4 regions of the Comamonas piscis genome follow, and region 1 is predicted to be linked to each of the others. Evidence: predicted binding sites of a transcription regulator. Region 1 holds the regulator's gene; each other region holds the start of a gene.
What was found. The regulator sigma-54, encoded in region 1, starts transcription at its own class of promoters, with help from an activator protein. The targets are predictions, from matches to a motif close to TGGCANGNAANCTGCTTT.
Positions count from the first base shown of each region.

Region 2: the regulator sigma-54 is predicted to act here: its motif matches at 3,405-3,422, upstream of nirB (nitrite reductase large subunit NirB).
Region 3: the regulator sigma-54 is predicted to act here: its motif matches at 3,355-3,372, upstream of HS961_RS03715 (pilin).
Region 4: the regulator sigma-54 is predicted to act here: its motif matches at 2,870-2,887, upstream of HS961_RS02750 (ammonium transporter).

Region 1 covers NZ_CP058554.1:5,138,588-5,143,888, forward strand. Annotated here, with positions in the region: gene HS961_RS23235 (THUMP domain-containing class I SAM-dependent RNA methyltransferase) at 1-774, opposite strand, end outside; gene HS961_RS23240 (hypothetical protein) at 973-1,725, shown strand; gene HS961_RS23245 (aspartyl/asparaginyl beta-hydroxylase domain-containing protein) at 1,849-2,772, shown strand; gene rpoN (RNA polymerase factor sigma-54) at 2,861-4,486, opposite strand; gene lptB (LPS export ABC transporter ATP-binding protein) at 4,592-5,301, opposite strand, start outside.
Region 2 covers NZ_CP058554.1:1,395,006-1,400,306, reverse strand. Annotated here, with positions in the region: gene HS961_RS06240 (nitrate reductase) at 1-270, opposite strand, end outside; gene nirD (nitrite reductase small subunit NirD) at 296-724, opposite strand; gene nirB (nitrite reductase large subunit NirB) at 748-3,267, opposite strand; gene HS961_RS06225 (ABC transporter ATP-binding protein) at 3,562-4,395, opposite strand; gene ntrB (nitrate ABC transporter permease) at 4,392-5,288, opposite strand.
Region 3 covers NZ_CP058554.1:804,080-809,380, reverse strand. Annotated here, with positions in the region: gene HS961_RS03725 (glycosyltransferase family 2 protein) at 1-805, opposite strand, end outside; gene HS961_RS03720 (tetratricopeptide repeat protein) at 822-2,786, opposite strand; gene HS961_RS03715 (pilin) at 2,851-3,288, opposite strand; gene HS961_RS03710 (FHA domain-containing protein) at 3,597-4,280, opposite strand; gene HS961_RS03705 (TerC family protein) at 4,546-5,229, opposite strand.
Region 4 covers NZ_CP058554.1:596,468-601,768, reverse strand. Annotated here, with positions in the region: gene HS961_RS02760 (aspartate aminotransferase family protein) at 1-910, opposite strand, end outside; gene HS961_RS02755 (hypothetical protein) at 1,081-1,398, opposite strand; gene HS961_RS02750 (ammonium transporter) at 1,590-2,822, opposite strand; gene HS961_RS02745 (FAD-binding oxidoreductase) at 3,063-4,490, opposite strand; gene hutG (N-formylglutamate deformylase) at 4,624-5,301, opposite strand, start outside.

The DNA.
Region 1 (5,301 bases):
GGGCAGGATGCGGCGCTCGGCCTCGTCCAGCATCGCTTCCCAGACATGGCGCTGGAAGGGCACCAGCTTTTCAAACGCAAAGCGGCGCAGGATGCCGGCGGGAATCTTGCGCGCAATCTGGGCCGCCTCGATCAGCACCGTGCCGCTGCCGCAGCAGGGGTCGTACAGCGGCTGCGGGTCGTCGCCATGGGGGTCCCAGCCGCTGGCGGCAATCATTGCAGCCGCCAGGGTTTCCTTCAGCGGCGCATCGCCCTTGTCCTCGCGCCAGCCGCGCTTGAACAGCGCCTCGCCCGAGGTATCGATATAGATGGTGGCGCCATCGGTGGTCAGGTGCAGGTGCACGCGCACATCGGGGTGGTGCGTCTCCACGCTGGGGCGCACGCCATGGCGGCCTTCGCGGAAACGGTCGGCAATGGCATCCTTGACGCGCAGCGCCGCAAAGTTGAGGCTGGTCAGCGGGCTGTGCTGCGAGGTGACCTCGATCTTGAAGGTCTCCTTGGGCGAGAACCAGATCTCCCAGGCCACCTCGCTGGCGGCGCGGTAGAGGTCGTTCTCGTTGCGGTACATGCTATGCGACAGCTCAATCAGCACGCGCTGTGCCAGGCGGCTGTGCAGGTTCAGCAGCAGCGCATCGCGCCACATGCCGCGCAGCATGACGCCGCCGCGCGCAACCAGCAGGTCCTGCCCGCTGGCGCCGGTGATGGCATGGACTTCGTCCGCCAAAAGGCCCTCGACGCCGGCGGCGCAGGGCAAAAACAAATGCAGTTGGTTCATAAGCAGGGGGGCAAGCATACGCGCTTGCCCCATTGTCCGCGCAAGCGCATGGGAATGGCCGACTGTGCCAGCCGCATTCGTAGACGGGAACAGATAGCACTACGGTAACAAGGACCCGGCTGCTATAGTGCGACTCCAGAGCGGGCCGCCGCCCAGTGCGCCAGGCCCTCCACCCAGAATACCCAAGAAAGAATGCGAATGCCATACCTTGGAGCCGGCGTACACGTCATCATTGCGCTGTTTTTTGCGGTCCATGCGGTGCGCAGCGGCCAGAACAACTACTGGCTGTTTGTGCTGCTGGCCTTCCCCTTCCTCGGCAGCGTGGTGTATTTCTTCGCGATTTACCTACCCAACTCGCGCCTGCAGCGCCATGCGCGCAGCCTGGCGAGCAACGCCGTCAAGGCGCTGGACCCCACCCGCGAGGTGCGCGATGCCCAGGCCGCATATGACTACAGCCCCACCGCCCAGAACGAGATCCGCCTGGCCCAAGCCTTGTTGGCCAATGGCCAGGCCGAGCCGGCTTTCAGGCACTTTGAAGCCAGCATGAAGGGCCCGTTTGCGAATGACCTGGAAATCCGTTGGGGCGCCGCGCAGGCCGCCTACCAGGCCAGCCAGCCGCAGCAGGCGCTGCAGCAGCTGCGGGTGATTGCCCAGGCCGATGTGCATTTCCGGGCCGAGGCCGTGGGCCTGCTGGTGGCCAAGGCCTATGCACAGTTGGGCGACCAGGAAATGGCCCGCAAGAGCTTTGATTTTGCGCGCCAGCACTCGGGCAGCTTTGATGTGATGGCCGAGTACGCCATCTGGGCCGCTGGCCAGGGCGACTGGCAGACCGCCAACGCACTGCAGGCCGAGCTGAACAAGGCGATGACCCCCTGGAGCGGCCAGCAGCGCCAGCTCAACCGCGAGATGCTGCAGCGCCTGAAAACCGCCTTCGCCACCCAGCCCAAATAAGCGCGCTGCCATCGGACGGATGCAATAGGCCTGCTGGCAGCAGGCCATCCAACCGCCCCGCAGGCCTTGCAGCGCGCCAGTTTGCGCTTGCGCAGACAGCCGCCGCAGCTAAAATCGCTGTCTATGGCAAAAATCATCGTTCTGGCCCTGGTGCTGCTTTTCTTTGGCTGCGGCCTCTATATGCACCTGCGCGGCAAGGTTCGGCACAAGCTGCTGCGCCAGCTGTTCGACCACTCCACTTTCACGGCGCCGTTCAATGTGTTCATGCTGATGTTCAGCAAGGTGCCGCGCACGCCCTACCTGCCCACCAGCACCTTCCCCGACCTGGCGCCCTTGCAAGCCAACTGGCGCGAGATCCGCGAAGAAGCCATCGGCCTGCAGAAGGCGATGCAGATCAAGGCAGCGGCCAACAACGACGATGCGGGCTTCAACTCCTTCTTCAAGACCGGCTGGAAGCGCTTCTACCTGAAGTGGTACGGCCAGGCCCACCCGTCGGCGATGGAGCTCTGCCCCAAGACCAGCGCACTGGTGCAATCGATCCCCGGCATCAAGGCCGCCATGTTTGCTGAGCTGCCGCCCGGCGCCAAGCTCAACCTTCACCGCGATCCCTATGCCGGCTCGCTGCGCTACCACCTGGCCGTTCTGGCGCCCAATGACGACCGCTGCATGATCGAAGTCGATGGCACGCCCTACAGCTGGCGCGAGGGCGAAGGCGTGATTTTTGACGAGACCTTTATGCATTGGGCCGAGAACCGGTCCGAGGGCAACCGCATCGTGCTGTTCTGCGATGTCGAGCGCCCCATGACCAATGGCTTTGCGCAGTGGCTCAACCGCTGGCTGGGCACGCATGTGGTGGCTGCTGCCAGCTCGCCCAACAACGAAGGCGATCCGCGCGGCTTTATCAGCCGCATCTTCAAGGTGTCGTTCTACATGGGCCAGTACCGCCGCCGCTTCAAGGCCTGGAACAAGACGGCCTACAAGCTGACCAAGTTCGGCCTGATGCTGGCCGTGCTGGCCTTGTTTATCTGGTGGCTCTGGCCCAAGTAAACTGGCGCCGTCTCAACGCAAAAACCGCAGTTCAACGAACTGCGGTTTTTTTATGCGCTGGGCCTTGAGCCCGCTGCGCCAACAACGCCTACAGCGCCTTGCGCAAACTGGCGGGCGGGATGCGCATTGCTTCACGGTATTTGGCCACCGTGCGGCGCGCGCATTCAATGCCCTGGGCCTGCAGCAGATCGGCGATTTTTGCGTCCGACAGCGGCTTCTTGGCGCTTTCCTCGTCCAGCAGTTGCTTGATCAGCGCCTTGACGGCGGTACTGGAGGCGCTGCCGCCGGTCTCGGTACCCAGGCCTGAGCCAAAGAAGTACTTCAGCTCAAAGGTACCCTGCGGCGTGGCCATGTACTTGGCGGTGGTCACGCGGCTGATGGTGGACTCGTGCAAACCCAGCTCATCGGCGATCTCGCGCAGCACCATGGGGCGCATGGCCAGCTCGCCATGCACAAAGAAATTGCGCTGCCGCTCCACAATGGCCTGCGACACGCGCAAGATGGTGTCAAAGCGCTGCTGGATGTTCTTGATGAACCAGCGCGCCTCCTGCAGGCGCTGCTGCAAGGCGCCATGGCCTTCGCTGCCCTTGTGGCTGCGCAAGGCATTGGCATAGACATCCTGCACGCGCAGGCGCGGCATCACTTCGGCATTGAGCTGCACGCTGAAGCCGGGCACCGGCAAACCGCGCTCATTGCTGGGGCGCACGATGACATCGGGAATGATGGCATTGCGGTCCACATCCGCATAGGGGCGGCCGGGCCGGGGCTCCAACTTGGCGATCAAGACCAGCGCGCTGCGCACTGCCGCTTCGTTGCAGCCTGTCAGCTGCATCAGCTTGCGCACATCGCGGCGCGCCAGCAGATCGAGTGATTCCTGGCAGACCAGCAAAGCCGTTTCCAGCGCCAGTGCATCGGCCTCGGGGGTGTCCGAGCCTTCTTCATCCAGCAGGCGTTGCCGCGCCTTGATCTGCAGCTGCATGCACTCAGACAGGTTGCGTGCACCCACCCCAAGGGGTTCCAGGCTTTGCAGCAAGCGCAGCGCGACCGTGAGGTGGTGGAGCAGCGCTTCATAGCGCTCGGGGTCGCTGGCATCGCCAAAGCTTTGCGCCAGCTCGGCCAAGGTCTCTTCCAGATAGCCGTCGTCGTTCAGCGATTCGATCAAGAAATAGAGTGCGGCCTGGCCCTCCTGGCACAAACGCAGTGACAGCGCCTGGCGGTGCAGCACATCCTGCAGGCTCAGGTGCTCGGAACGCCGGTCGGACAGCGGCGCTTCATCGTCGTCATCGCCCGAGCCCGCACTGGAGCGCGCGGGCAGGTCGCCCCCCCACTCTTCCCAGTCCGAGGCCGAGTCGCCGGAAGCGGCTTCCGCATCAACGCCCGTTTCCTTGCCCGCGCCAAAATCCAAAGGCAGGTCGGAAGGACCCGCCTCGAAATCGCTCGCGCTGCTGGTGTCGGTGCTGGCAGTGGTCTCGGTGGCTTTGTCGCCCACAGCGGCGGTCTCGGTGCCCTCGCTGGTGTCTTGGGCCGGTGCTTCCGCCCGTTCCGAATCAACAGCGTCATCGCCTTCGCGTTCCAGAAACGGGTTTTCATCGAGCATTTGCTCGACTTCCTGCGTCAGCTCTTGGGTGGACAGCTGCAGCAGACGGATGGACTGCTGCAATTGCGGCGTGAGGGTCAGGCTCTGCGATACACGCAGTGACAGCGAAGGCATCATGGCAGCGCCTCCGTGCCGACCACGGCAGATGGCATCCGACAAGCCCCAGCGGCCCGGCGGCGCAAGGCGGTATCTTGGCTGGCACGCCCGCCCGGGCGTGCGGCGTCACATACGGAAGTGCTCACCCAGATAGACCCTCCGCACCTCGGCGTTCTCCACAATCTCTTGCGGCGTGCCTGCGGCCAGCACCTTGCCATCGCTGATGATGCAGGCGTGGTCACAGATGCCCAGGGTTTCGCGCACATTGTGGTCGGTGATTAGCACGCCGATGCCGCGCTCTTTCAGGAAGGCGACAATGCGCTGGATCTCGATCACCGCAATCGGGTCGATACCGGCAAAGGGCTCGTCGAGCAGGATGAAACGGGGCTGGGTCGCCAGCGCGCGGGCGATCTCGACCCGGCGGCGCTCGCCACCGGACAGCGCCACGGAGGGCGACTCGCGCAGGTGCTCGACGCGCAGCTCCTGCAGCAGCGCGGTGAGCTGGCGCTCGACCTCGGCGCGCGACAGCGACTTGCCATGCTCGTCCTTTTGCAGCTCCAGCACGGCGCGCACATTGTCCTGCACGCTGAGCTTGCGGAAGATCGATGCCTCCTGCGGCAGGTAGGACAGGCCCAGCTGCGAGCGCTGGTGGATCGGCATATCGGCGACCGACTGGCCATCGATGCGGATGTCTCCGCCATCGCTGCGCACCAGGCCCACGATCATGTAGAACGAGGTGGTTTTGCCAGCACCATTGGGGCCGAGCAAACCCACCACTTCGCCTTTGCGCACCGACAGCGACACATCCTTGACCACCTTGCGGCTGCCATAGGACT
Region 2 (5,301 bases), 1.5 Mb from region 1:
GTTGGCCAGGCTGTCCAGCGCCGTGTCCCAGCTGCGGGCTTCGGGTGCGGCGCCACGCTGCAGGCGCTGCATCGGTTGCAGCAAGCGGCTTTGCCGCGCCAGCGCCGGCGCTGCCGTCAGGTGCAGGCTGCTGCCCTTGGTGCAGAGCTTGCCCTGGTTGGCGGGGTGCGCCGGGTCGCCGCGCACCGCGGTGATCTGCTGGCCATCGCTGCTGATGATCACGCCGCAGCCCACGCCGCAATAGGGACAGGTGGATCGGGTCTCTTGCATGGGCGGCTCCGTCCGGTGGGCGAAATCAGGCGGCCACGGTGGATGGCGACGAACTACAGCTGGCGGCAGCCGAACCGCAGCGCCCCAGGCCTACCGGCCCCGCCAGCGGCCGGGTATGCTCCAGCGCATGCTGGGCCAGCTCATCGGCGCGCAGCTGCACCGCGCTGCCCTCCAGCCGCACCGCAAAGCGCGGGGTGCAGCCCTCATCAGGGGCAGCGGCCTGGCCAGTGGCCAGCGCAATCGTCCAGTTGTGCAAGGGGCAGGCCACGCTGCTGCCAAACACCAGGCCTTGCGACAAGGGCCCACCCTTGTGCGGGCAGCGATCGAGCAGCGCAAACACCTCGCCGCTGGCGGTGCGGAACACTGCCACATCCAGGCCTTGGGCGCGGGCCACACGGCGGGCGCCCAGCACCGGAATCTCATCGATGGCGCAGATGGTGATCCATTCATTCATGTCGGTCTCCTGGCGGCGCGGCATCATGCGCCGGCGGTGGTGGTGGCGGGTACGGGGGCGGAAAGGGCCGTCAACACAGGCGCAGCCTGCAGCGCGGGCAGCACCGGCAGCGGCTGGAACTGGCGCAGATCAACGGCCGCCTTGTCGGTCTCGAACCAGGGGTCGGGCTCGCCCTCCAAAGCCTGCTGCAGCTCGGCCCACAGCGCCTGGCGGCCGGCGGCGTCGTCCAGAATGCGGCGCTTGACATAGTCGAGCCCCACCCGGTTCAGGTAGTGCACGGTGCGCTCCAGGTACCAGCCTTCCAGCCGGTACAGCTGCATAAAGGCGCCGGTGTACTCCAGTACTTCCTCGGCGGTCTTGAGCTTGGTCAGAAAGTGCGCCACCTCGGTCTTGATGCCGCCATTGCCGCCGATATACATCTCCCAGCCGGAATCCACGCCGATGATGCCCACGTCCTTGATGCCCGATTCGGCGCAGTTGCGCGGGCAGCCGCTGACGGCGAACTTCACCTTGTGGGGGGCATACATGCGCCACATCGCGCGCTCCAGGTCCTTGCCCATCTGCGTGCTGTCCTGCGTCCCCATGCGGCACCATTCGCTGCCCACACAGGTTTTGACGGTGCGCAGCGCCTTGGCATAGGCATGGCCGCAGGGCATGCCTATGTCGTTCCACACGCCCTGCAGGTCTTCCTTTTTCACGCCCAGCAAATCAATGCGCTGGCCGCCGGTCACCTTCACGGTGGGGATCTGGTACTTGTCCACCACATCGGCAATGCGGCGCAGCTCGGAGGCCGTGGTCTCTCCGCCCCACATGCGCGGGATCACGCTGTAGGTGCCATCCTTTTGGATGTTGGCATGGCTGCGTTCGTTGATAAAGCGGCTTTGCGGGTCGTCGCGCGCCTCCTTGGGCCAGGTGCTGATCAGGTAGTAGTTGATGGCCGGGCGGCAGCTGGCGCAGCCATTGGGCGTGCGCCATTCCATAAAGTGGAAGACGCTGTCCGTCGTCAGCAGCCGGTGCTGGCGGATGGCATCGCGCACTGCCTGGTGGCCGTGGTCGCTGCAGCCGCACATGGGCTTGGTCTTGGGCGATGCCGAATAATCACCGCCGACGGTGAACATGATGATCTGCTCGACCAGGCCGGTGCAGGAGCCGCAGCTGGCACTGGCCTTGGTGTGCTTGCGCACGTCATCCAGGGTGAACAGGCCCTTGTCCTTGATGGCCTTGCAGATGGCGCCCTTGCTGACGCCATTGCAGCCGCAAACCTCATCGGCATCGGCCAGTGCGGCGGCCTTGTTCTGGCCCTGGTGGCCTGCATCGCCCAGGTTGGATTCGCCAAACATCAGCTTGTCGCGGATATCGGCCACGCTGCGGCCTTCGCGCAGCAGCTTGAAGTACCAGCTGCCATCGACGGTGTCGCCATACAGGCAGGCGCCCACCAGCCGGTCTTCCTTGATCACCAGCTTTTTGTAGACGCCCGAGTAGGGATCGCTCAGCACGATCTGCTCGGTGCCCTCCCCGCCTTGGAAATCCCCGGCCGAGAACAAATCAATGCCGGTGACCTTGAGCTTGGTCGAGGTGAGCGAGCCCTGGTAGCGGCCAATGCCCAGCTCGGCCAGGTGATTGGCCAGCACCTTGCCCTGCTCAAACAGCGGCGCCACCAAGCCGTAGGCAATGCCCCGGTGCGCGGCGCACTCGCCCACCGCATAGATGCGCGGGTCGGTCACCGTCTGCAAGGTGTCGCTCACCACAATGCCCCGGTTCACATGCAGGTGCATGGCCTCGGCCAGCGCCGTGTTGGGGCGGATGCCCACGGCCATCACCACCAGGTCGGCCTCGATCTCGCGGCCATCGGCAAAGCGCAGCGCGCGCACCCGGCCCTCGGCATTGCCCAGCAGCTCCTGCGTCTGCGCCTGCATAAAGAACTGCATGCCCCGCTCAATCAGCGACTTCTTCAGCAGCTGGGCGGCCTGGCCATCCAACTGCCGGTCCATCAGCCACTCACCCGCATGCACCACCGACACCTGCATGCCACGCTTCATCAGGCCATTGGCCGCCTCCAGCCCCAGCAGGCCGCCGCCAATCACCACCGCATGGCGCCAGCGGGTAGCGGCATCGATCATGGCCTGGGTATCGGCAATATCGCGGTAGGCCAGCACGCCTTGCAGCTCCTTGCCGGCAATCGGCAGCATGAAGGGGTTGGAGCCGGTGGCCAGAATGAGCCGGTCGTAGTCGGCCGTCACCGCCTCGCCCTGGGCATTGCGGGCATGCACCACGCGGCGGGCGCGGTCTACCGCATGCACCGTGCAGCCGGTGTGCAGGCGCACGCCATGCGTCTCGTACCAGCTCCAGTCGTTGAGGACGATGTCTTCCAAGGTCTGCTCGCCCGCCAGCACGGGCGAGAGCAGGATGCGGTTGTAGTTGGGGTGCGGCTCTGCGCCAAACACCGTTATCTCGTACAGATCCGGCGCCAGCGCCAGCAGCTCTTCCAGCGCTCGCACCCCGGCCATGCCGTTGCCAACCATGACCAACTTGATTTTTTTCATCGTATTCCCCGTGGGCAGCACAAAAAAAAGACGTCTAGGCGCCGCATGCCAGGCATGCGCGCATAGACGTCTTTGTCTTTGGGCAGCGGTGCTACGTTGCACTGCCGCCCGGTGGCCGCCATGGCCACGCCAACAACTATGCAAGTTCCATACCAAGTCGGCTGTCGAAGCGCGCCCGCAGCCGCGCATCGCCTGCGCACATTTTTTGTGCTGATGGACGGCCGCCCTGCCTCATTTGCGTGCACAAAAAAGGCGCTCCGTGTGGAGCGCCTGAGGCCAACTAAGCGGTATTTATCAGGCCACCTTCTCCACATGCACCTGGCGGGTGTAGAGAAAGTCAATCACCGCCTTGCGGCAGGCCTGGTACTGCGGGTCTTCGGCCAGCGCCACCCGGTTGCGCGGGCGGGCCAGCGGTACCGGCAGCACCTCGCCAATGGTGGCGGCAGGCCCATTGGTCATCATCACGATCTTGTCGGACAGCAGCACGGCCTCGTCCACATCATGGGTCACCATCACCACGGTGCTGCGTGTGCGCGCGACGATCTCCAGCAGCTCGTCCTGCAGCTTGGCGCGGGTCAGGGCATCCAAGGCGCCAAAGGGCTCGTCCATCAGCAGCACCTGGGGCTCCATCGACAGGGCGCGGGCAATGCCCACGCGCTGCTTCATGCCGCCCGATATCTCGCCGGGGCGCTTTTGTGCCGCATGGCTCAGGCCCACCAGCGCCAGCGCGGCATCGGTGCGGGCGGCGAGCTGGGCCTTGCGCTCGCGCCCGCCAAACACCCGCTCCACCGCCAGATGCACATTGGCCCAGCAGGTCAGCCAGGGCAGCAGCGAATGGTTTTGGAACACCACAGCCCGCTGCGGCCCAGGGCCCTTGATCTCGCGGTTGGCGCAGAGCAAGGTGCCTTCGCTGGGGCTGGCCAGCCCGGCAATCAGGTTCAGCAAGGTGGATTTGCCGCAGCCCGAGTGGCCAATCAGGCTGACAAACTCGCCCTGGGCAATCTCCAGGTTGATGCCCTGCAGCGCCTGGAACAGGCCCTTGGCGGTCTTGAAGCTTTGCGCCACCTGCTGCACCTCGATGTACTTGAGGTTGGGGGCTGCGGCCTGGGGGTTGGGATTGACGGTCATGCCTTGACCTCCTCAAAAGTGAATGCGGTGGCCAGGCGGATCAGCGCCCATTCCAGCAGCAGGCCAACGAGGCCAATGACAAAGATCGCAATGATGATGTTCTTGACGTTGAGGTTGTTCCACTCGTCCCAGACCCAAAAGCCAATGCCCACGCCACCGGTCAGCATCTCGGCGGCCACGATCACCAGCCAGGCGGTGCCAACGGCCAGGCGCACGCCCGTCAGCATGTAGGGCAGCACGGCGGGGAAGAGGATGGTGGTGGCAATCTTCCACTCACTCAGGTTCAGCACCCGCGCCACATTCATATAGTCCTGCGGCACGCGCTGCACACCGACGGCCGTGTTGATCACCATCGGCCAGATCGAGCAGATAAAGATGGTCCAGATCGCCGCCGGGTTCGCGCCCTTGAACACCAGCAGGCCAATCGGCAGCCAGGCCAGGGGCGACACCGGGCGCAGCAGGCTGATGACCGGGTTGAACATGCGCGAGAGAAAGTCAAAACGGCCAATCACAAAACCCAGCGGAATACCGACCAGCGCCGCCAGGCCAAAGCCGATGCTCACCCGCTGCAGCGAGGCCAGCACATTCCAGCCCACGCCCTGGTCATTGGGGCCGTTGCGGTAGAAGGGGTCGCGAAAGATCTCCTGCGCCTGCAGCCAGGTCTCCTGCGGGCCGGGGATGCCCGGGTTGCCCTGGGCGACGATGGACCACAGCACCAGCAGCAGGCCAAAGCCCAGCACCGGTGGCAGCAGGCTTTGCACCAAGCTGCCAAAGCGCTGCTGCCAGGCGGCGGCCAGATCGCGCGGGGCCACCGGGGCCGCCGAGGCCAGCACGGCCGGCGCTGCCACCAGGGGCTGGCTTACCGCGCCTGCCGTGGGCAGGCCGCGCGCCATGTGCTCATGGATG
Region 3 (5,301 bases), 860 kb from region 1:
GGCCCATCAGAAAAACCACTACCGAGCCAGTGTAGAGCAACGCACTCATATTGGTAAAACGCGCTGAATGATACCAAGTCCAACCATACCATCCAGAGGCCAATAAAAATAAAGACAGTGCAATTGGTGCGAATATTTTTAAAGGAGAAAATAATGTTCCGATTTTGAAAATAATCAACAAAAACCTGGTACCGTCTTTCAGAATTTTCACATGGCTTTGCCCGATTCTTTTAGCAGCATGAATTGGGACATAAGCCACAGAGTACCCAGCACGAAAAAATGCCATTGTGCTGGTAGTAGGGTAGGAAAATCCGTTTGGCAGCAAGTATAAATATTCACGGAATTTCTCAGCTCGGGCAGCGCGAAACCCGGAAGTCAAGTCTTCAACTTTATGACCTGTCATCCAACTGGCCAAACGGTTATAAAGCCCATTTGCTAATCCTCGCCCTATACTCGCTTGGGAACCCTTTTGACGCGCCCCCACCACCATATCGTTTCCCTCCGCTATTTTTTTAAGCAAACGTGGGATATCTGCCGGATCATGTTGCCCGTCAGCATCCATAAATACAATACATTCACCGCTTGCAGCTCTAGCACCACTCTTAATTGCCGCACCGTTGCCTTTACTGTAGGGGTGGTGCACAATTTTTGCTCCTGCGGCCTCGGCAGCGGCAGCAGTCTGATCAGTGGACCCATCATTGACGACAATGACTTCCGCATTCGGAAATAAATTAATAATACGCTGAATGGTTTGGCCTACCGCTTGCTCTTCATTCTTGGCCGGAAGCACAATACTGATTTTCATTCCCACCTTCATTCTATTATTCAACACTTTTTTCTTTACCGATCCCCTCGCGCAGCAAGCCTTCCATGCGAACAAATTCTTGATCGTAAACGGAACGGGAGCGTTTGAGGGTTTTGTCGGGTTGCTGGGCGAAAACTTCTTTCGCCTGCGCTAGTAGATCTAGTGCGCTTTGATAGTAGCCTGCACGCGCCACATCCGCAACCACGGACAACGCAGCATCTGTCTCTCTGTACACCTTCATCACTTGGCTCATCTGCGCCGATGCCTCATTAGGCTGTCCAAGGCTCAACAGCAAAAGACCACGTAAGTATGGCTCCATGCGCTGGAATACAGAGATATTCTTGTACTGAGGCAATGTTCGCATCTCGTCAAGCAAAGCCAGAGCTTGTTCTTTGTGATGCTCCTCACCTTGCTGCGCGGTGAGCATCTCAACCAGCTTGCGCAAGCCGACCAATGCTTGTGCATCAAATTGCTGTTTGGGCAACGATTCAAAGGCATGACTGAAATCTGCGTCCGTCACAGTTCCCAGTTGGATTTTGGTGATAAAAAATTGCATGGTTAGCAAGGAACTATCAGGCAATCTGGCACTAGCTTTTTGCAAGAACTCAGCAGCCTCCTCACCCCGACCTTGATTTATCAATTGGCCTGCCAGATGATTCTGCGCTCTTGCGGAGTTAGGTGACGACACAGCCCAATAGGTCTGCAGACCTTCCGTGTCCGCCCAGAGCATGCTTCTTTGCCAAGTCAAGCCGCATAACATCAAAATCAAAAATGAAGCAGTGCTCACACCAATAAATTGACTACGCCTCTCTATGATATATACAATGCCGACGGCAATTGGAAGAAACAAAAAAGCAGCAGCTGCATAATTACGGTGTTCGAAGTAAAGTTCCAAACCAACAACAGTGGATTCAACCAAATGCGCACTAAAGAAAAAGAAAATCGCTAATGCCGTATAGGCGCCCAACAAACCTCTATTTTTCGCCCAGAATCCAAATATCAGAAGGCCAATTACACCCAAAATACTTGGCAATGTGATCCAAGGACTAAATATATCTTTTGATATCGTGAAAGCATCCTGAAAGAGTCCGCGTCCTTCGATCCTTGGTATATAGAGGTGATATAAGTATTCCCAAATAATTCGGGGCTCGGTCAACAAACGTTGTACCTGACTGAATGGACGCGTAGGCCAAACATTTGGAGAAAAGTTAACCTCTTTAGCCAATTGCCAAAAGATGGCAGCAATAGGCAGCCAAACAAAAATAGCACGCCAGCGCCAATCTGGCTTCACAGAAGACACTGGCGCCTGCCCATCAACCAATGCTTGCTTCGGTCGACAGAACTCAATGACTAGGACAAAAAGAGGCAATAGAATGCCATTTTCCTTGCTAAATGCTGCCAACAAAGTACCTAGTCCCACCGAGCCTGACATCCACATATAAGCTGCCAGCGGTTTGCGACCAAGAAGCAACCGCCCCTGCAAATACCCCGCCAAACCAGCAAAAACAAACAATGCAGCCAGTTGAGCCATGCGCTGCACTACATACAGCGTGGACGAAACCATATAAGGGTGCAGTAGCCAGAAGGCGGTATTCAAGACTGCAACCCAAATCGCAGCTTTAGATTTTGCGCCATAGAATTTCAACAGATTGAGACTGGCGCAAAAAAGGGCGAACCCCGAAAATAGATGGATCAGAAGATTGGTTCGCTTGAATGGATACGGATCCGTCGGCCAATTGGTTCCATCCAGTACGAAGCTCGCGAGAGAAATAGGTCTACCCAGTGGACCGGCAAAACCATCCAACACAAAACTCTTGAAGGTTTCAAAATCCTTCACCCCACCAAAAGCTCCCAAGGGAGACAAGTTAGGAAAGTCATCAAAAATAAATCCACCTGCCAGTCCCGGCCAATACACGCCTAGGCACACTACAAACAACACAGCCAAGACGAGAGCAGGCTTCCAGCAAATCAGCTTATACATTAACACCTTCCCAAAATGAAACTACCCGCATAAAGCGGGTAGTTGATGCTAGCTAAATTAGCTATTAGCCACGGCAAGAAGCTGGATAGAACTTGGCATCCTTGGAGCCGTCCTTCTTGCACTTCCACTCGATCGAGCCAGAGTGAGTGATAGGGCTCAGAGTCAGAGTAGCGCCGGAGATACCAGCAGCAACGCCGCTAGACTTCATCGTTGCAATGATATGACCACCAGCAGCATTCACGTTGTCAACATACTTACCTTTGATATCAGCAGCAGCAGCCAAGCCAGCAGAGACGTTGCTCGATGGCCAAACGCCGTTGTTGGAGAAGGTTTCCGTGACCGCTCCCTTTGCACCGCTGGCCAGGGTCATGGCTTCCGACATCTGCGAACGAGCCGTGTAGTCTTGGTAAGCAGGCAGAGCGATAGCAGCCAGAATACCGATAATCGCCACAACGATCATCAGTTCGATCAGGGTGAAACCCTTTTGCATAGTACGCAGCATGTTGAATCCTCTCTATGTAACCAGTGATTAGGTAGCCTTGTCGAACTGACTTGGCGTGTGGTGTAGACAGCAAGTGCTGTGCCAACTTCTGAGCGCCTGCAGGACGCGGCCTGCGCTGACAAAATTGCGGCGTTTTGTTAACTTATTGTGGAAGACGTTCATAAATGTCACTCTGCCGAGATTTCTGCCATTTTTGTCACCCCATCCGTATCGAACATTGTGAGCCGACAAACAGCATGCACAAGAGGAAACGGCACCCCAAGGTGCCGCCGTCTCTGCATCGCTGAGGTCAAGCGCTGCCCTAACCTCTACCCCCAAAACTCATAAGCCATCCCCGCGAGCTCAATCCGATCTCCCTTGTGCATCGACAGCCCCACCCCATTCAGCGCTTGGCCGTTCAGCACCACATCCGCAGACCCATCCACCTTGGTGGCGATGTAGCCCTTGCCGCGCTTGGTCAGCGCAGCGACGGCGATGCCAGGGCGGCCGACGGTGGTGACAACTTTGGACAGCAGGATGTCTTCGTTGGCGCCGCTGACGGCGCGCAGATAGGCGCTGGGGGTGTAGGGCTGCTCTTCAACGAGGGGGAAGTCTGCGGGGACGGTGGGGGTATCTTCCTCACCGTACAGAATGTGGGATGCCTTGGCGGTGAGGCTGCCGGCTTCGCTGGCATGCATATAGTGGCTCTCAGGCACGAGGGAGTTCATCAGAAAGCGGATGCGGCACTTGCCGATATCCAGCAGGTCGCCGCTTTGCAGCACCTGGCGGCGCACTTTCAGGCCGTTGACGCGGGTGCCGTTGGTGCTGCCCAGGTCTTCAACGACGACAATGCCAATCTTCTTCTCATAGGTGAACGCGACATGCTCGCCGCTGACCGCCATGTCGGTCAGCACGATGTCGTTGGTGGAACGGCGCCCAAGGGTGGCCCGGGACTCTGTCAGCACGTAGTCCTGCACCACCACACCATCTAACGAAACTATGAGTCTTGGCATATTGATAAACCTCGCCTGGATTATAGGCAAATAGACTACATAAATGGTAGTTTTGATACGCTGTTAACAAACGATCACGATGTGTGGTGTGCTCCCGGACTTTGGTTAGGGGTTAACCCTTGTTTTTCCATATACATAGTATTTTTGAGCTAAAACAACAGCTTGCTGCAAGCATGTGCCTGGGTCAGCGATGCTCCACTCATGATCCGAAAAATGCAAAAAGCGCCCGAAGGCGCTTTTGCTGCGGCGATAAAGCCAATCTCTATCAATGTGCCGACGCTGTATTGCGTTTTTGCAACCACAGGCCCAGGCCTACGACCAGCGCTGCGCCCGCGGCAGCCGCCAGGTAGTGCAGCGCAGGGTTGGCTTCCACCAAGCCGTGCAGCAGCCTGTCGTTCATGATGGTCTCGCCACCTACCCAGCCGATCAGGCCGGCACCCAGGATGATGATGACCGGAAAGCGTTCCATCAGCTTGATCATCAAGGTGGAGCCAAAGACCACCAGCGGGATCGAGATGGCCAGGCCCAGAATCAGCAGCAGCATATTGCCGCCAGCGGCAGCGGCCACGGCGATCACGTTATCCAGGCTCATCACCAGGTCGGCGATCAGGATGGTGCGGATGGCGGCCATCATCGTCCCAGTGCCCTTGCCCGCGCCTTCTTCTTCGTCATGGCTGGTCAGCAACTGCAGGCCAATCCACAGCAGCAGGCAGCCGCCCACGATTTGCAGGAAGGACAGCTCCAGCAGCTTGGCAGCCACCACGGTCAGCAAGATGCGCAGTACCACGGCGGCGCCGGAGCCGAACATGATGGCTTTTCTTTGTTGTTCAGGGGGCAGGGAGCGCGCTGCGAGCGCAATGACAACGGCGTTGTCGCCCGAGAGAATGATGTTGATCCAGATGATCTTCACCAGCCCGATCCAAAAGTCGGGATGATTGACGTAATCCATAGTTGCTCCGTAGTTATGAATAAAGACGCCAGACCTGTACGATCTGGCGTCTTCTTTTTAGTGGAGTACGCA
Region 4 (5,301 bases), 660 kb from region 1:
AGGTATGGCCATGCTGGAACATGCCACTGCCGCGCCGCATGGCGTCCACAATCTTGTGCTGCGCCAGCACCGCGCCAATCGGCTGGTAGCCGCCACCCAAGCCCTTGGCAATGGTCATCAGGTCGGGGCTGATGCCCTCTTGCTCCACCGCATGCAGGCTGCCGGTGCGGCCCATGCCGCACATCACCTCGTCGGCGATCAGCAAGATGCCATAGCGATCACAGAGCGCACGCAGGCCCTGCCAGTAACCAGCCGGTGCCGCCACCGCGCCCAAGGTGGCGCCCACCACCGGCTCGGCCACAAAGGCGATCACCTTGTCCGGGCCCAGTGCCTGGAACTGGGCATCAATCTCGGCCAGCAAACGCGCCACATAGGCGGGCTGGCTCTCGCCGTCCCGGCGGTCGCGGTATTCATAGGCTGGCGCCACGCGGCCCACGTCCATCAGGATCGGGGCAAACTGCTTGCGACGCCATTCATTGCCGCCCACAGCCAAGGCACCCAGGGTATTGCCGTGGTAGCTTTGGCGCCGCGCGACAAAGTGCGTGCGCTCGGGCTGGCCGATTTCGACAAAATACTGGCGCGCCATTTTCAGCGCGGCTTCCACCGCTTCCGATCCACCGGAGACAAAGTACACCTCCGTCATGCCTGCGGGCGCATGCGCCACCAAATGGTCGGCCAGCGCCTCTTGCACCTCGGTGGTGAAAAAGCTGGTGTGGGCATAGGCCAACTGGTCCAGCTGGCGGTGCATCGCTGCCAGCACATCCGGGTGGCCGTGGCCCAGGCAAGACACCGCCGCGCCGCCACTCGCATCCAGGTAGGCCTTGCCGGCCTGGTCAAACAAGGCCACGCCTTTGCCGCCCACCGCGACAAGAGGAACCTGGGCCAGAGAACGATGGATGACATGGCTCATGCGAGCACTCCTTCACAATGCGACACCAGCCCTGCGCCGGCAGCGATACGCACAGTATAAGGAACATTTGTATTTTTTCAATACATTATTGGATCATTTGATCCGTGTCGATCCATGTCCATCCATCTTTGGTGCCAAGCTTCCCCTTCCCTCCCTCTCTGCTTATCGATTCAGCGCAACCCGCCCACATATCGCTTGGCGGATGCCAGCAGGCCGGGCGCAGCGGGATCCGCTACAGGGTCTGCGACCACGGCAGCAACGGCGGCTGCAGGTACCACCGCGCCCGGCAGGCTGGCCGCAAACCGCAGCGCCAGCCGCTCCAGCTCTGCATCCTGGTTGCTGCGGGCATGGTTCAGCGCAAACTGGGCCATCGCCTGGCCATAGGTGGTATCGCTGGCCATCCACTCGGTATCGGTCACCCGGCCCGTCTTGCGGCGCAGGGCCACATGCAAATGTGCGGCAATGGCCACGCGTTCACTGTCGTTCATACAAGCTCCTCCATGGCAGAACCTGATGGGCAGGCTGCGCGCCCCATGCGGCGCAGCCTGACTCAATAAGAGGCGCTAACAGCGCCCAGCAAACCGCAGTTTTGCGGTTAAGACGAGGCGCAAATCCGTAGGCAGTACAACGCGTACGACAAGGGTTTGCAACGACGTACCAAGGGGCGTGTTGGCGGCTCTCAATGCTGGCTTTCCTGGTGCAGGCTTTGGTCCAAACCATCCAGCTCCTGCTGCGCCGTCACCCGCAAAGGCAGAACCACGCGGATAACGGTCAGCAAAATGGCAGTGCCCGCCGCGCTGTAAATAGCCACGGCCGCCACAGCCACCAGCTGGTTCAGCACCGTGGCGTCCACGCCGGCAATGGCGCGGTCGGCAAACAAGGCGGTGAGCAGCGAGCCGGCAATGCCACCCACGCCGTGTACGCCAAATACATCGAGCGAGTCATCCACCCCCAGGCGGCGCTTGAGCCAGGTGGCGCCCCAAAAGCAGGCCACACCGGCGATCAGGCCAATCGCCACCGCACCGCCCAGCTGCACAAAACCGGCAGCGGGGGTGATGGCCACCAGGCCGCCAATCAGGCCCGAGAGCACACCCAGCAAGGTCGGGGCGCCGCGCACCCACCACTCGACCAGCATCCAGGACAGCGCACCGGCTGCAGCCGCCACCATGGTTACCAGCATGGCCAGCGCGGCCCGGCCATCGGCCGACAGCGCCGAGCCGGCGTTAAAACCAAACCATCCAATCAGCAGCAGCGCGGCGCCCATCGCCGTCCAGCCCAGGCTGTGCGGCTCAAAGGCCTGGCGGCCATAGCCCTGGCGCCGCCCCAGCATGGCCGCGCAGACAAGGGCCGACACACCCGCATTGACGTGTACCACCGCGCCACCGGCAAAGTCCAGCGCGCCCAGCTTGTTGAGCCAACCATCGCTCTCCCACACCCAATGGGCGATGGGCGCGTAGACCAGCACGCTCCACAGCGCCGAGAACAGCAGCAGCGCTGAAAAGCGCATGCGCTCGACCACGGCGCCAATGATCAAGGTGGTGGTGATGACGGCAAAGGCCATCTGGAACAGCGCATACAGCGCTTCGGGGATATTAGGCGCCAGGTGGCTAACCGACACCGTGCCCGCCGCCGCATCCAGCCGCATGGACGAGAACCAGGCCCGGTCCAGCCCGCCCAGCCAGGCCGACGACTTGCTGAAGGCCAGCGAGTAGCCCAGTGCAAACCAGGTGAGTGAGACCACCGCCGCCACCGCAAAAACCGCCACCATCGTGTTGACCACGTTCTTGCGCCGCACCAGCCCGGCATAGAAGAGTGCAATGCCCGGCAGGGTCATCAGCAATACCAACACCGTAGAGACCAAGATCCAGGCCGTATCGGCCTTGTCAATCGCTGCCATCTGCACCATTTGCATGCCATCCCCTTTGTACGTTGTCATCCATTGCGGGTTTGTTTCAAAAGGTAGCAGTTTCTATGCCATGGGGCGGGAAAGCGCCTGGATATGGGGTTCTGCGCGCCTGTGGAGCGATGGCGGCGCCGTCGGCTAGAGCCAGATCGCACCACATCGGTGCCCTGAGCAGTCGCCCATCCAAAGGAAAACCGGCGCTTGCATTGCTGCAGGCGCCGGCTCCGTATGAAGGGACTAAGACGGGCTTCAGTCCGCCGCGAACACCTTGCCCGGGTTCATCAACCCCAGCGGATCGAGCGCCAGCTTGATCGCCCGCATGGCAGCGAGCTCTTGCGGCGTGCGACTAAAGGCCAGATAGGGCATCTTGTGCAGGCCAATGCCATGCTCGGCAGAGACACTGCCCTGGAACTGCTGCACCAGGCCGTAGAGCACGGCTTCCAGCGCCTCATCCTCGCCATTGATGGTTTTGCTGTCGGTGGTGACATGCAAATTGCCATCGCCCACATGGCCAAAAAACAGGCTGTGGTGACCAGGCCAGCGCGTATCAAAGGCAGCGCGGCAAGCGGCGGCAAAGCGGCCAATGTCCACCTGGGGCAGGCTCACGTCAAAGTTCACAGGCGGGTGCATGTGCGCGGTCATCTCGGCTGGTGCCTCGCGCAGCTTCCACAGGCTCTTGGCCTGCTCGCTCGACTGCGCGATCACCGCATCCACCACCTCGCCAGCTTCCATGGCCTCGCCCAGGGCCTCTTCCACAGCAGCGCGCAGGGCGGCCTCGTCCTTGCCATCCACATCAATCAGCGCCTGCAGCGGATGATGCTCGGCAAACGCGGGCTGCAGCTTTTGCCACTGGATGGAGGTCTGCACAAAGTCGCTCCACATCAGCTCAAACGCGGCCACGCTGTTGCCAAAGCGGGCCTGCATGCGCGCCAGCACCGCCAGCGCCTCGTCAAAGCCCGGCAGCGCCACCATGCAGGTGGCCTTGGCCTGTGGGGCGGGCCGCAGGCGCAGCAGCACGCGGGTGATGATGCCCAGGGTTCCCTCGGCACCGATAAAAAACTGCTTGAGGTCGTAGCCGGTGTTGTTCTTCAGCATGGGCCGCAGCATCGGCAGCACCGTGCCATCGGCCAGCACCACCTCCAGCCCCAGCACCTGCTCGCGCATCATGCCGTTTTGCAGCACGCCATTGCCGCCCGCATTGGTGGAGACATTGCCGCCAATCTGGCAGCTGCCCCGCGCGCCCAGGTCCACGCCAAACACCCAGCCGGCCGCCACGGCCGCTTCCTGCACGGTCTGCAGGCTCACGCCAGCCTGCACGGTCATCAGTCCGGTGCGCGCATTCACATCTTCGATCTGCTGCATGCGGTCCATAGCCACCGCCACGCCTTGGGCCACCGGTACGGCCGCCCCCGCCAGCCCGGTCAGGCCGCCCTGGGGCACCACCGGCACCCGGTGGGCATGGCAGATGCGCAGCAAAGCGCTGACCTCGTCTGTGCTGCGTGGGCGCAGCAGCGCCAGCGGCGGCACCGGTGGCGTGCCGCTCCAGTCGGTCCAGTACTTCTCGGGGATGGCGTCCGCGCCACGGGTAAAGCCTTGTGGCCCCAGCGCTTGTTGCAGGTCGGTCCAGAAAGCCGCCGCAGGAGCGGCTGCCGCGTTGTCGGTGCGAGAGGTGTTCATAGCCCGCTATTGTCGGGCGGTTTGCGTTGCAGGCGTTAGCTGCCGGCCTCAAAACCTGCTGGGCCAGTAAAGCAAAAAACGGCATCTCAGGCCTGCAGTGCAAGCCGGGGATGCCGTTGTGGCGCAGTTGAAATCAGCGTGCCGATTGCTGCACGTAGGCCAGCAAGGTCTCCACCATGCGGCGCACATGGGGCTGCACCTTGGCGGCCACGGCCGGCAGGTAGTCAAAGGGCATGTGCTCCTGCATATAGCTGCTTTGCGTCATCTCCAGCTGGATGGCATGCACGTTCTGCGCAGGTTGGCCGTAGTGGCGCGTGATGTATCCGCCCTGGAAGCGGCCATTGAGCACGCTGCTAAAGCCGTCGGCCTCGCCTTTGCGTGCCTCGGCCAGCAGCGCCTCGCCCAGGCCTTCGCCGCAGCTGGCGCCCTGGTTGGTACCCAGGTTCAGATCGGGCAGCTTGCCCTCAAAAAAGCGCGGCAGCACCGACTGGATCGAATGCGCATCCCATAAGCCGGCAGCGCCGTGCTGTGCCTTGATGCGGGCCAGCTCGGCGGCCAATTGCTGGTGGTAGGGCTTCCAGACCTGGTCGCGGCGCTGGGCAATCTCGGCATCATCGGGCTGCAACGCGGCGCTTTGGTAGATGGCGGTGTCGGCAAAGGTGTCCACCGGGCACAGGCCGGTCACGCTCTGGCCGGGGTAGAGGCTGGCGCCATCGGGCGAGCGGTTCATGTCCACCACCAGGCGCGAATGCGTGGCGACCAGGGTCGAGGCACCGATCTCTTGCGCAAAGGCGTAGAGCAGCGGCAGGTG